One region of the Hoeflea sp. TYP-13 genome, then DNA from elsewhere that is predicted to be linked to it. Evidence: predicted binding sites of a transcription regulator. Region 1 holds the regulator's gene; the other holds the start of a gene.
The links. The regulator PhoB, encoded in region 1, activates phosphate uptake and scavenging genes when phosphate is short. The targets are predictions, from matches to a motif close to TGTCATNNANCTGTCAT.
Positions count from the first base shown of each region.

Region 2: phnC (phosphonate ABC transporter ATP-binding protein) is a predicted target of PhoB. The motif match lies at 3,454-3,470, and genes of this name have one in related genera.

Region 1 covers NZ_JBFRBB010000001.1:6,134-13,324, forward strand. Annotated here, with positions in the region: gene ABVT35_RS00030 (PstS family phosphate ABC transporter substrate-binding protein) at 1-231, shown strand, start outside; gene pstC (phosphate ABC transporter permease subunit PstC) at 294-1,664, shown strand; gene pstA (phosphate ABC transporter permease PstA) at 1,664-2,947, shown strand; gene pstB (phosphate ABC transporter ATP-binding protein PstB) at 3,034-3,852, shown strand; gene phoU (phosphate signaling complex protein PhoU) at 3,875-4,612, shown strand; gene phoB (phosphate regulon transcriptional regulator PhoB) at 4,658-5,341, shown strand; gene ABVT35_RS00060 (helix-turn-helix transcriptional regulator) at 5,479-6,171, opposite strand; gene ABVT35_RS00065 (SRPBCC family protein) at 6,285-6,740, shown strand.
Region 2 covers NZ_JBFRBB010000001.1:604,511-611,701, reverse strand. Annotated here, with positions in the region: gene phnE (phosphonate ABC transporter, permease protein PhnE) at 1-429, opposite strand, end outside; gene phnE (phosphonate ABC transporter, permease protein PhnE) at 506-1,474, opposite strand; gene phnD (phosphonate ABC transporter substrate-binding protein) at 1,548-2,456, opposite strand; gene phnC (phosphonate ABC transporter ATP-binding protein) at 2,546-3,385, opposite strand; gene ABVT35_RS02745 (DapH/DapD/GlmU-related protein) at 3,599-4,210, opposite strand; gene phnL (phosphonate C-P lyase system protein PhnL) at 4,210-4,917, opposite strand; gene phnK (phosphonate C-P lyase system protein PhnK) at 4,928-5,704, opposite strand; gene ABVT35_RS02730 (alpha-D-ribose 1-methylphosphonate 5-phosphate C-P-lyase PhnJ) at 5,701-6,591, opposite strand; gene ABVT35_RS02725 (carbon-phosphorus lyase complex subunit PhnI) at 6,588-7,191, opposite strand, start outside.

The sequences.
Region 1 (7,191 bases):
GACACCATCGCCGATGGATCATACCCGGTCTCGCGCCCGCTCTTCTTCTACGTCAAGAACGCCCACCGCGAAGTCATTCCGGGCATGAAGGAATTCATCGAGGAATATATGTCCGAAGACGCTCTCGGCCCGGACGGTTACCTTGCGGAGCGCGGGTTGACCCCGCTGGATGACGAGGCGCGTGCGAAAACCCAGTCGGACGTCCTCAACGCATCGAAACTGTCCATGTAGGCAAATCTGCAATTGCCCCGACCGCAGGGCCGGGGCAATTTGATATCGGGGTAGGGGACGAAATGGTTTCGTATTTATTTCTGTTTCTGTTTTTGGCAGCGCTGATCGCCTATTTTATCGCGTCGCGAAAAGCCGTCAGAATTTCCGGCGACGATGCCGGAAGCCTACATTCCCGCCCCATCTATCATGGCCTCAACGCCCTGGTTTATACCGCCATTCCCGCATTCGTCTTCGTGCTGTTGTGGTTGTTGTTTGAAAGCTCCGTCGTCGATCTCCTCGTGCTTAGCGCCTATCCCGGTGCCGATGCGCTGACCGGACCGGAGCGCAACCTGCTCATCAGCGAAATTAGACAGGTTGCCGTCGGCAATATTTTCCGCGAGCCGACACCGGAAGTTGTCGCCGCGGTCGACCAATTGAAGTCACTGAAGGCAACGGCAAACACTCTGCTCGCAGCCTGCGTGGTCGTCATCGCACTTGCCGGCGCGGCGATTGCCATCACGTCCGTATCCAGAAGATTCTACGCCCGCCACAGTTTCGAGTTGTCGGTGACCATCTTCATGATGTTCGCCTCGACGATCGCCATCCTGACGACGCTGGGCATTGTCGCTTCCCTTGTTTACGAGGCAGTTCAGTTCTTCCAGCGCATACCGATCAGCGATTTTCTGTTTGGCCTTCGCTGGGAGCCGCAGATCCCGCTTCGCGAGGACCAGGTTGCCGGCGCCGGCGCCTTTGGTGCGATACCGGTCTTTGTCGGCACGATCCTCGTCGCCGCTCTTGCAATGGCGGTCGCGGTCCCTGTGGGCATTCTTTCCGCGATTTACCTGGCTGAATACGCCTCGCCAAGGTTTCGTTCGATCGTCAAGCCGATGCTGGAGATCCTCGCCGGCATTCCGACGGTCGTCTACGGCTTTTTCGCCGTTCTGACGGTGGCGCCCGCATTGCGGCAGTTGGGAATGGCCATCGGCCTCGACGTTGCGCCCAACAGCGCAATGGCCGCCGGTGGTGTCATGGGGATCATGCTGATCCCGTTTATTTCTTCGCTTTCCGACGATGCATTTGCCGCCGTTCCCCAGGCCATTCGCGACGGTTCGCTGGCGATCGGCGCAACAAAGGGCGAGACCATCCGGCGCGTGTTGCTTCCTGCCGCACTGCCGGGGATCGTCGGCGGCGTGCTGCTGGCGCTCAGCCGCGCCATCGGCGAAACGATGATCGTGGTGATGGCGGCCGGACTCATCGCAAAAATGACCGCCAACCCGCTTGAATCGGTAACGACCGTGACGGTTCAGATCGTGACATTGCTGATTGGTGATACCGAGTTCGATAATCCGAAGACCCTTGCGGCATTCGCCCTCGGTCTGATGCTCTTCATCATCACCCTGTTTTTGAACCTGATTGCCTTGCGTGTCGTGCGCAAGTACCGGGAGGCGTACTGATGTCGGATGGCGGAACCATTGTTCGTCCCGTATGGAATTCTCCCGAAATGGCTGCCCGCCGCCGCAAGCGATACGCCGCCGACCGCCGCCTGAAGCGTTACGGGCTGGCGGCAATCATTTTTGCTATCGGGTTTCTGGCCGTGCTGGTCTCCTCGCTGCTTTACAGCGGCGCCTCAGCCTTCGTTCAGACAAAGGTGCGGGTGACGATCGACCTGACAACCGCCGATATTGCGCCCGACGACATCATGGATGCGAGCTGGCGCAAGATCGTGCGCGGGTCTCTGCGTGATCTGGAGCCCGGCATCCCGCGCTCGGACCTGCGTTCCTATTACGGCATGTTCACATCGTCCGCGCCTTTCCTGGTGCGCGACTACGTCATCCGCAATCCGGAACTCGTTGACAGGAAATTCGATTTTGAACTGCCGTTTGCCGACCCGCTCGACCAGTTCGCCAAGGGACAGATTTCCCGTGACGTTCCGGAAGACCGCCGCCGGGTGAAGAACAAACAGATTGAGTGGTTCGACAAGCTGCAGGCCGAAGGCCTGGTTTCGAAGCCCTTCAATTTCGGCCTGATCCTCAATTCCGATTCACGATTTCCGGAGCTTGCGGGTCTCGCAGGCGCAATTTCGGGCTCGTTCTGGGTCCTGCTTGTGTGCTTCCTGATCAGTTTCCCGGTCGGCATCGCCGCTGCCGTCTACCTTGAGGAATTCGCGCCGAAGAACCGGCTGACCGATCTCATCGAGATCAATATCAACAATCTGGCGGCGGTTCCTTCAGTCGTGTTCGGCCTTCTTGGCCTTGCCGTGTTCCTCGGCTGGTTCGGATTGCCGCGCTCCGCGCCTCTGGTGGGTGGCATGGTGCTGTCGCTGATGACGCTTCCGACCATGATTATCGTGACCCGCGCTGCGTTAAGATCCGTGCCTTCGGCAATCAGGGAAGCGGCGCTCGGACTTGGCGCATCCCGCCATGAGGCGATCATGCATCACATGCTGCCGCTGTCGATGCCGACGATCCTGACCGGCACGATCATCGGGTTGGCGCAGGCGCTTGGAGAAACGGCGCCGCTACTCCTTATCGGCATGAACGCGTTCATAACAAGCGCGCCGGAAGGCGTGTTTTCCGCCTCGACGGCGCTGCCGACACAGATCTACATCTGGGCCGACAGCCCGGAGCGTGGCTTTGTTTCGCGCACATCAGCCGCAATTTTAGTTTTGCTGGGCTTCCTCGTGATCATGAACGGTCTGGCGGTATTTTTGAGAAACCGGTTCGAGCGCCGCTGGTAGCGGCGCGATCGACCGGCCTGTGTTGGTTTCTGCGGTTGCATGTATCCGCCTTGGGATGCAAAACCGGTGGAATGGGGTGTTGAAGGATGAACATGATGTCTGACGCTGCACTGGAACAAGCAGTTGAGGTCAAGGTTGCGGTGCAGCCGCCGATCAAGATGCAGGGCCGTGGGGTCAGCGTTTTTTACGGAGGCTCGCAGGCGCTTTTTGATGTCGATCTGGATATACGCGAGAACCAGGTGACCGCACTGATAGGCCCGTCCGGATGCGGCAAATCCACGTTTTTGCGCTGTCTCAACCGGATGAATGACACGATCGACACCTGCAGGGTTGAGGGAAACATCACACTCGACGGCGCAGACATTTACGATCCGTCCGTTGACGTCGTCGAACTGCGCGCCAGCGTCGGGATGGTGTTTCAAAAGCCAAACCCGTTCCCCAAATCCATCTATGAAAACATCGCTTACGGCCCTCGTATTCACGGCCTGGCGAGCAGCAAGGCCGACTATGACGCGATCGTCGAAAGCAGCCTGCGCCGGGCTGGCCTCTTCGACGAGGTCAAGGATCGTCTTCACACGCCCGGCACCGGGCTGTCGGGCGGACAACAGCAGCGTCTGTGCATTGCAAGAGCCATCGCCATCAGCCCCGAGGTGATCCTGATGGACGAGCCGTGCTCCGCGCTCGACCCGATTGCGACGGCCAAGGTCGAAGAGCTGATCGACGAGCTGCGCGAGAACTTCACCATTGTCATCGTCACCCATTCGATGCAGCAGGCTGCACGTGTCTCACAGCGCACGGCCATGTTCCATCTCGGCAATCTGGTCGAGGAAGGCGATACCGACAAGATGTTCACCAATCCGGACGACCAGCGAACCCAGGATTACATCACCGGCCGTTTCGGCTGAGCCTGATTGGACAGATACGATCATGATAGACGAAAACAACTCCGGACAACTCGCAGCGCACACGGTCACCTCCTATGACGAGGAGCTTCAGTTCCTGGTCCGCCGTATTGCCGAAATGGGCGGCCTTGCCGAACGCATGGTCGAGGAATCGGTTGCATCGCTGGTGAATTCCGATACCGCGCTGTCGCAGAAGGTCATTTCCGATGACCTGATCCTCGATGAGGCGGAAAGGCAGATCGGCGAAAAGGCTGTGCTTATCATTGCCAAGCGCCAGCCCATGGCCTCAGACCTTCGCGACATTATCGGCTCGATCCGCATAGCCGCCGATCTCGAGCGCGTTGGAGACATGGCCAAGAACATTGCCAAGCGGGTGATTGCGGTGCAGGGCATGGGCCAGCCCAAAAAGCTGGTCCGCGGCCTTGAGCATCTTGCCGAACTGGCGCTGACGCAGCTTAAGGAAGTGCTCGACGCCTATTCGTCCCGCTCTGCAGGACTTGCCAATTCCGTCCGTGACCGCGATGACGAGATCGATGCTATCTATACATCGCTGTTTCGCGAGCTTCTGACCTATATGATGGAAGATCCGCGCAATATAACCGCCTGTACCCACCTGCTGTTTTGCGCCAAGAACATCGAGCGCATAGGCGATCATGCAACCAATATCGCCGAAACGGTCTACTACATGGCAACCGGATCGCAACTCAGCAGCGAGCGTCCCAAAGACGACGAGACCGCGACCGTGGGTGTTGAAGAAGACTGAAGTGACCGCCTGTAAGCTGGCCGCCACCGGAGAATTCAAATGGGCATGGCACCGCATATAACCGTTGTTGAGGACGAGGAGGCGCTGAGCGTTCTCCTGCGCTACAACCTTGAGGCGGAGGGTTATGAGGTCGACACGATATTACGCGGCGACGAGGCCGAAATCAGACTGCAGGAACGGGTACCGGATCTCCTGATTCTCGACTGGATGCTGCCGGGCCTGTCCGGCATCGAACTGTGCCGGCGCCTGCGGGTGCGGCCCGAGACCGAAAGGTTGCCGATCATTCTGCTGACGGCGCGCGGCGAGGAAAGCGAGCGGGTGAGGGGACTTTCAACGGGAGCCGACGACTACGTCGTCAAGCCGTTTTCGACCCCTGAACTCATGGCGCGCGTGCGGGCGCTCCTGCGCCGCGTCAAGCCGGAATCCATTTCGACATTGCTGAAGAGCGGCGATATCGAACTCGACCGCGAGACCCACCGCGTCTATCGCCGCGGCCGCGAGATCAAGCTCGGCCCGACCGAATTCCGCCTGCTGGAATTCTTCATGACATCCCCGACGCGCGTGTTTTCGCGCTCGCAGCTTCTCGACGGCGTATGGGGGCACGACATCTACGTGGATGAACGCACGGTTGACGTTCACGTCGGCCGGCTGCGCAAGGCGCTGAACCTTGCAAAAATGCCTGATGTCATCCGCACCGTCCGCGGTGCCGGTTATTCGCTGGAAAACTAGAGCGTTTCTGCTTCACTCACCGGCGCGAACGCTTCGAGCGCGGCGGTGAGTGAGCGTAGTTGTTAGCGGCTTTTGAGGGCCCGCAACCAAGGTCAGCTCCGGGCCAAATTCGCCGAATGCTGTAGTGTGGTCTAACGTCAGCTTGGCATCCGCCTTGCTGTCGCCTCCTCCCAGCCTTTGATCAAAGCCGCCCGACGCCCCGGGTACTTTTCGCCGAGCACCTTTAGTTCTCGCACGCGGTCGGTCTTGAAATGCCGGTAGTCCTGGCGCGTCTCGCACCATCCGATGAGATACCGGGTTCGATCCAGATAGGCTATGAGCAGGGGCCAGACGATCCGGTCGGTCACGCTCCTGTCCCGATCCGCGTACGTCAGTTGAAGCCGATAGCGCTCGCGGATGGCGTGGCGCAAGAGCGCGCCGTCAAAGCGCTCGGCGACCGTTGATCTTGTTTGAATGGCCTTCGAGCTCGCGTCCAATACGATCGGGCGCAGTTCTTTCGGAATCGCTTCGGACAGTTTTGACACCAGGTCCCGCGCTGCACGTGCCAATGAAGGGTCGGCCTCAGAAGCCACCCACGCAGCGCCCAGAGCCGCAGCTTCCAACTCATCCGCCGTCAGCATCAATGGAGGCATGTCGTAACCGTCGTCGAGAACATAGCCCACGCCCGCTTCTCCGGTGATCGGGATACGTTGCGCATGAAGTTCCGCCATGTCGCGGTAAAGGGTGCTGATTGAGATTTCCAATTCATCGGCGAGCTCCCGTCCTGTGATCGGCGACCGGTTTGATCGCAATATCTGGATAATCTGAAACAGGCGTTCGGTGCGACGCATTTTTAACCTCTCCTCTCACACTCCTATCATAACGGTGAGAGGAGGACATAATTATTAAGGGTTCAGAACCAACAGGATCGCGCTACACCAGCGCCGATGATAAGGAGCATTCCATGATCCACTTTGAACGGAGCCTCACCATTGATGCAGACCCCGATGCCATCTGGGCCGTTCTCGATCGCTTCATGCATATTGACGAGTTCGCCCCGGAGATCGTTTCGGTCGATGCACTGACATCGGGCGAAGCTGGGCTGGGGTCAAAGCGCCGCAACCATTTTAAGAACGGCACGTCGCTGGTGGAAGAAGTAACGGCTTGGCAGCCAGGCAAAGGATATACGGTGCAACTCTCTGACATGGCGGCCATGCCGCTGCATGAAGCCAGTTCGGACCTTTGGATCCAAACTTCGGGCAAAGGCTCCCTAGTTACATGGACTTTCGATTATCGTGTCAAATACGGTCCCCTCGGATGGCTCATGGGACAAACTCTGATGAAAATGATGATGGGCAAGATCATCGATGCGAATTTGAAGGGCCTGGATAAAAAAGTGATGGCCGCGCATACCAGTTGAGGCCTACCGGGAAGTACGACTTAAAAGGCATTGCACCAGGGTCAGATATCTCCTCACGCTCAGCAAGCGCCAGCGCCAGACGAGATCTCTTGCGTTCGCACGTGCGTCGAAATTCTGCGATCCGCCCAAACAGCCCGCGTTCAGCGCCTGGACGGCTCATCGCACTGCGCATCCGGGAATAGCACGATCCCACCGGTTTCGGAATGATGCCAACGAGAGGCTGGCAGCGCTGTATCTCGACCCTGGCTGATCCAATCATTCCGGATCATCGAAGCATCGCCTGTTTCTAGCTGTAATATCAGGCTGTAAAGAACAGTTTCTGTACAGCGTGGCAGATTTGAAGTAAAATATTAACGATAACGCCCGTAAGCGAACATTGGGGAGGTAAAGGTGGTGTTTCGCGCGCTCGTTTGCGTAAACGTGCTTTTAATTTCAGTTTTATATACATCAT
Region 2 (7,191 bases), 600 kb from region 1:
GGCCTGCTGCTCGGATGCTGTGGGCACGGGGTCAATGGCCTTTGACGTGTCGCCGCTGCCGCCGTCCTGTGTGCCGGGCGCTCCTTGAACCATGAAGCTGCTGACCGTCGACTTCGTGCTGGTTTCGGTACCGCTGCCAGCCCCGGCATCCACAACGACCTGCCGCTCGACCGTTTCTGTTTTCTTTTGCAGCCAGTGCGGGTCAGGATCCTTTCCGAGCGGTGAGAACCGCGGGAATTCAACGGTGAGATAGTCGCCGTCATATTCGATGTCCGGCCGCGCCTCGTAGCTGATCCAGTCGGCTAGATAGTTTCCCGCGATTCCCCAGTTGCCGTTCGAAAAGGCAGCGCCAATGCCGAACATCGACCAGGCGACAAAGAGGTAGAAAAGAACGACAAGCGCGATGATCGGCGCTCGCCAACGCTCCATTAGCGGGCGGTTGAACACGTCACAGTGGCGCGCGACGATCTCTTCGACGGCCTCGGCAGATATTGTTGTCATTCGTCTATTCCCCGCCGCCAAAGGCGAATGCCTGGTTGCCGACGATGCGCTTGCGCAAATGCGCCGAAAGCTGATCGACGGCAACAATCGTTGCGAAAAGAAGGATGATGATGGCCAGCGTCTTGGCCTCGTGGCCCTGACTGATGGAAAGACGCAGCGATTCCCCGATACCGCCGCCGCCAACCGCGCCGATTATTGTCGAGGCGCGCACGTTGATCTCGAAGCGCAGCAGCGCATAGGAAAGGAAATTCGGCATGACCTGCGGCACGATGCCGAACCAGACGCGTTCGACCCAGTTTCCGCCCGCGGCGCGCAAGCCCTCCTCCGGCCGCATGTCGGCGTTTTCGACCACTTCGAAGAACATCTTGCCGAGCGCACCGATGGTGTGGATGGCAACGGCGATGATCGCAGGGATCGGACCGAGGGATAAAATGGCAAGGAAGAACCCGGCAATGACGATTTCCGGAAAAGCCCTGAGGATTTCCATGAACCGGCGAACGAAGAACCGCAGCCAGCGGCGCGTTGTCAGGTTGGAGGCGGCGAGGAAACATAGCACAAATCCAAATGCGAAACCGATCAGCGTCGCGACGAGCGCGATATTGATGGTCTCCAGCATCTTGTAGACATATTCGGGAATATAGAAGCTGCCTGCGATGTAATGGCGGCCCTCCGGATAGTCGAATTTCAGACTGCCGTCGGCATAGGGAGACGGCAGGTCGAACATGGCGCGCCAGATCTCAAATCCGTCACGCGGGATGAGGTCGCCGATGAAATCGAAGAAGTGCGGCAGGCGGTCGAAGAACTTGCCGGCGTTGGTTTCGTTGGCAAACCACAGCGAGGCTGCAAGAACCGCCATCAGCGCAACGGCCCCGCCCCAGGTATAGAGACGCCGCTTGAACAGCATTTCCTGCCAGTGCCTTTCGGCGATCCGGCCTTCAGCGGAGAGCTGTACCGGAGGGTGGGCTATGGTCATTTGTCGGTATTCCTGCGAAGCGGGTAAGTCGCCGTGGCCTGTGAGTGGCCACGGCGCATTCTGGCTCAGGCCTTTAACTGCCGATTTTCGCTTTGCGCGCGGCGATGATGGTCTTGTAGAAGTTCTCATCGACTTCCGTGAAACCCTTGTAATCACCACCCTGGATGGCACTGAAGCACTCGGCATCCTTTTCGGGCAGCGCCATCATGAAATCCTTGAATTTGGCTTTCATTTCCCGATCCATGGTGGAGCGGATAACGATCGGACCGTTCGGGATTTGAGGAGACTGCCAGACCTGTACCAGATCGCCCATGTCGAGGATGCCCTTGTCGACCATCTTGCGCAGATTGCCGGAGGTGTAGCCGTCTTCGAATTTGCCAACGCCTGAAGACCAGGTGGTACCGGCATCGAAGTTGCCTTTGACCACTTCGAGAACCAGGTTCTCATGACCGCCGCCAAAGCCGGTCTCACCGAAATATTCATCGATGGTGGTGCCGACATCGCCGGGCAGAGAAACACTCGGAACGAGGAAACCGGAAGTGGAGTCCGGATCGGCGAAACCAAGTTTCTTGCCCTTCATGTCATCGAGCGACCTGATGCCGGAATCCTTGCGGGCGACCATGACGGAGTAATAGCCCGTAGAACCGTCCGTCTGGATTGTCGTCAGGATCGGCTCTACGGCCTTCGGATCGGCAAGGTAAACCTTGGCATAGCCGGATGCGCCGAGCTCTGCGTAGTCGAGCGTTCCGCCGAGCAAACCCTGGATAACGCCGTCGTAATCGGCTGCCGGGAAGAGCGACACTTTTTCAACGCCAAGCACCGGCGGAAGCGCCTCAACCAGGCACTGGAAGTTGCGCAGCCGGTCGGCTTCGTTTTCACCGCCCAGAATTCCGATGCGAAATTCCCTGAGGTCTTCTGCCTGTGCCATGCCGGCAAGCATGGCGGTAAGTGCAACTGCACCAAGAAGCGTTTTCTTGAACATGGGTTTCTCCTGTCTTATCCCACTCAAATCAAAAGCTGATTTTGTAATTGGCCCTTCACGCGGGCAAAACGATCACGATCCCGGGCCGGTTACGCGGCAGGTACGAGGGGACCAATCGATTGGGTTTCGGCTTTCTTAGACCGGCCAAGGTCCGCGCCAAGACTGGTCGAGGTGACGGATTCCGACAGCTCCGCGCCGTCGGCGCCGTAAATCATCCGCACCGCCTCGCTGGTCAGTTCGCTCGCCGGCCCGTCGAAAACAACCTTCCCGGCGGCCATGCCAATGACGCGTTCGCAATAGGTCCGCGCGGTGTCGAGCGTGTGAAGATTGGTGATCACCGTGATCCCCTCCTCCCGATTAATACTTTTCAGCGAATCCATGACAATCTGCGCATTGAGAGGATCGAGGGAGGCGATGGGTTCGTCGGCCAGCAGCATTTTAGGCCGTTGCATCAGGGCTCTGGCGATTGCCACGCGCTGCTGTTGCCCACCGGAGAGCGTGCCGGCACGCTGCAGCGCCGTCTGCGCGATGCCCAGCCGCTCAAGTGCCATTATTCCCATGGCGCGTTCCTCGCGTGAAAAGGAAGCGGCCAGATTCAGCAGTGTGGACCGGTGATTAAGCCGGCCCAGCAGCACATTCGTCAGTACATTGAGCCGAGGCACGAGATTGAACTGCTGGAAAATCATCGCACAGTCGCGCTGCCAGTGGCGGAGCTCCGCCCCCTTGAGGGATGAAACCCGGGTCTCGTTGAAGCGGATAATTCCGTCGCTTGGATCGATCAGCCTGTTGAGCATTCTCAAAAGGGTCGATTTGCCTGCACCAGAACGGCCGATGACACCCACCATCTGCCCTTGCGGGATTGCGACCGACACATTGTCAACGGCGGCAAACTCGCCAAACCGGCGGGTTACGTTTTCAAGCTTCAACATCGGCGACCCCGGATCCTGTGAACATTAATTCCTAGGGGTATCGGTTAGAGCCCGCGCATGACCGCGCAATGTCAGTTTGATGTCACAAATATTACAATCCACAGTGCCGGCAGGTTATCCACTGAAACCAGACCAATACATTGTAAAAGCACGGCAATCCCGCTGACGAGGCCAGCGGGACCGGTGGAATTTTCAAACCGCCTGAATTTTCCGTCAGGCGTATTTTTCCAAAAAAAGCTCAGCGGTCAGGGAACGGAAATCCGCCAGCGCTTCATGCAGGCGGTCATGCTCCCAGTCCCACCAGGCCAGCGCATCCATTTTAGCCGCGGTATCTTCCGGAAAACGCCGCGGGATCATCGTCGCCGGTACACCGCCGACTATGGTGAAAGGCGCGACATCCCTTGAAACCACGGCTCCCGCACCGACCACGGCGCCATTACCGATCGTGACGCCAGGGAGCAATATCGCACCGTGACCGATCCACACATCGTGGCCGATGGTGACCGTGCCCTCGCGGCGCCACTCAAAGAATTCCTCTTCGTGGCTTTCGCCATCGAAATAGTCCCCTGCCCGATAGGTGAAATGATGCTGCGTCGCCCGCCAGGTCGGATGGTTCGTCGCATTGATGCGCACATGGCTTGCGATATTGACGAACTTGCCGATTTGGGCGGCCCAGGCTTCGCTGTCGCGAATGATGTAGGAGTAATCGCCCATTGCGCATTCGACCATGCGGCAGCGTTCGTCGACCTCGGTATACCTGCCGAGGGTACAATCCCGCACAATGGCGGTTTCGTGGATCATCGGCCGTTCGGAGAGGTTCTTCATCAGGCGGCTTCCTTACCGGCTCGAAATTCGGAGACATCGATGATCCGGTCGGCGACTTCCTCACGCACGTCCTGGTCATGGAAGATGCCAAGCAGTGCGGTACCGGCCTTTTTTTTGGCGCGGATCAGGTCGACCACGACTGCCCGGTTCGCCGCATCGAGCGATGCGGTCGGCTCGTCAAGCAGAAGCAGCGGATGATCGGTAATGAAGCCGCGCGCAATATTGACACGCTGCTGCTCTCCACCTGAAAAGGTTGCCGGTGGTAATGACCACAAACGCTCCGGCAGGTTGAGTTTTTCGAGCAGTGCCCTGGCACGCTCGCGTGCTTCATCCTGGGATATGCCTCTTGCTAACAAGGGTTCGGCGACAACATCCATGGCGGAAACGCGCGGAACGGTGCGCAGGAACTGGCTGACATAACCGATGACGTCGCGGCGGATATTCAGAACCGTGCGCGGGTCGGCGCTTGCTATGTCGACTGTTACATTGCCGTGCGTGATGAGGATCTGGCCACTGTCCACGGAGTAGTTTCCGTAAAGCATCTTGAGAATGGAGCTCTTTCCAACCCCGGATGGTCCGCCGAGAACTGCGCACTCACCGGCGGTAACCGAGAAATTTACGTCCTTCACGACCGGCAGCTTGATGCCGTCGCGCAGATGCATGGTGAAGCTCTTGGCAACTTCGGAAACAACGAGAGGTGTTGGCATTTCGGAGCTCCTACACTTGCAGAATCGAGGACACGAGCAACTGCGTATAGGGCTCGCGCGGATCATCGAGCACACGGTCGGTCAATCCGTGTTCGATCACATTGCCGTCCTTCATCACCATCATGCGGTGGGACAGAAGCCGGGCAACGGCAAGGTCATGGGTGACGACAATAGCGGCAAGGCCGAGATCGTTGACAAGGCCGCGCATAAGATCGAGCAGCCGTGCCTGTACGGAAACGTCGAGCCCGCCAGTCGGCTCGTCCATGAACACCAGCCGCGGGCCGGTTACGAGGTTGCGGGCGATCTGCAGACGCTGGCGCATGCCGCCGGAAAAGTCGCGCGGCTGATCGTCGATGCGGTCGGCCTCGATTTCCACCCGGTCGAGCCACTGCGTGGCCGAACTGCGTATATTTCCATAATGGCGATCGCCGATCGCCATCAGCCGCTCGCCGACATTGGCGCCGGCCGAAACCGTCATACGCAGACCATCAGCCGGATTCTGGTGCACAAAACCCCAGTCGGTGCGCATCAGAAAGCGCCGCTCGGCCTCGCCCATGCGGTAAAGGTCGCGGAATTTGCCGTCGCGCATGCAGTATTCGACCGTGCCGGAAGTCGGCATAAGGCGTGTTGATATGGCGTTGAGCAAGGTTGTCTTACCGGATCCGGATTCGCCGACGACGGCCAGGACCTCGCCCGGCCACAATTCAAATGAGACGTCCCGGCAGCCGACGCGGCTTCCGTAAAACTTGGTTACTGCGCTAACGCGCAAGAGTGGATGGTCGCTCATTGTGCAGTCTCCGCACTGTCGCCCGCGAGAGGGCCGACATGGCCTTCGTCACGGCGTTTTTCGCAATAGTCGGTGTCGGAGCAGACGAACATGCGCCCACCATGATCATCGAGAATAACCTCATCGAGATAGACGCCCTGGGCCGCGCAAAGGGCGCAAGGTTCGTCGAATTTCTGCACTTCGAAAGGGTGATCCTCAAAATCGAGGCTCACGACGTCAGTATAGGGCGGGATGGCGTAGATGCGTTTTTCCCGGCCGGCGCCGAACAATTGCAACGCTCGCGATTTGTGCATCTTGGGATTATCGAATTTCGGCGTCGGTGACGGATCCATCACATAACGCCCCTCGACCTTGACCGGATAAGCATAGGTCGTTGCGATGTGCCCGTTCCTGGCGATGTCCTCGTAGAGCTTGACGTGCATGAGGCCATATTCTTCAAGCGCATGCATCTTGCGCGTTTCGGTTTCGCGCGGTTCAAGAAAACGCAGCGGCTCCGGAATGGGCACCTGATATACAAGGATCTGGCCGTCTGTCAGCGTTTCTTCCGGAATGCGGTGCCGTGTCTGGATGATGGTCGCATCGGCGGTCCTGGTGGTGACCTCGACATTCGCCACTTTCTGGAAAAAGGCGCGGATCGATACGGCGTTGGTGGTGTCGTCCGCGCCCTGGTCTATGACCTTCAGCGTGTCGTCAGGCCCAAGTACCGAAGCCGTGACCTGCACGCCGCCCGTTCCCCAACCATAAGGCATCGGCATTTCACGGCTGGCGAAAGGCACCTGATAGCCCGGAATGGCGATTGCCTTCAAAATGGCACGGCGGATCATGCGCTTGGTCTGCTCATCTAGATAGGCGAAATTATAGGTCGCCAGTTGCGTATGGGTGTTCATTCCGCGGCCTCCAGATCATCGCCTTGTGGTGCTTTGCCATCGCGGCCTTCGTCGTATTCGGCGCGCATGCGGCGGACGAGGTCGAGTTCGGCCTGAAAATCAACGTAATGCGGCAACTTCAGATGCTCGACGAAGCCGGTGGCCTGGACATTGTCAGAGTGGGATATGACAAATTCCTCATCCTGCGCCGGCGCCGTCAGGTCTTCGCCGAGTTCGGTGGCGCGAAGGGTTCTGTCGACAAGCGACATGGCCATCGCCTTGCGCTCGCTCTGGCCGAACACGAGACCGTAACCGCGGGTAAATTGCGGCGGCGATTTCGATGAGCCCTGGAACTGCGTGATCATCTGGCATTCGGTCACCTGAATGCGCCCGAGGCTGACAGCAAAGCCGAGCTCGGGAACGTCGATCTCGACTTCCACCTCGCCGATGCGGATTTCACCGGCAAAGGGGTGGCTGCGGGCATAGCCGCGCTGGGTCGAATAACCGAGCGCCAACAGGAATCCTTCGTCGCCGCGCGACAGCGCCTGCAGCCGGACGTCGCGGGTCATCGGAAACTCCATCGGTGTGCGGGTCAAATCGCCGGTCTGATGATCGTCCGGA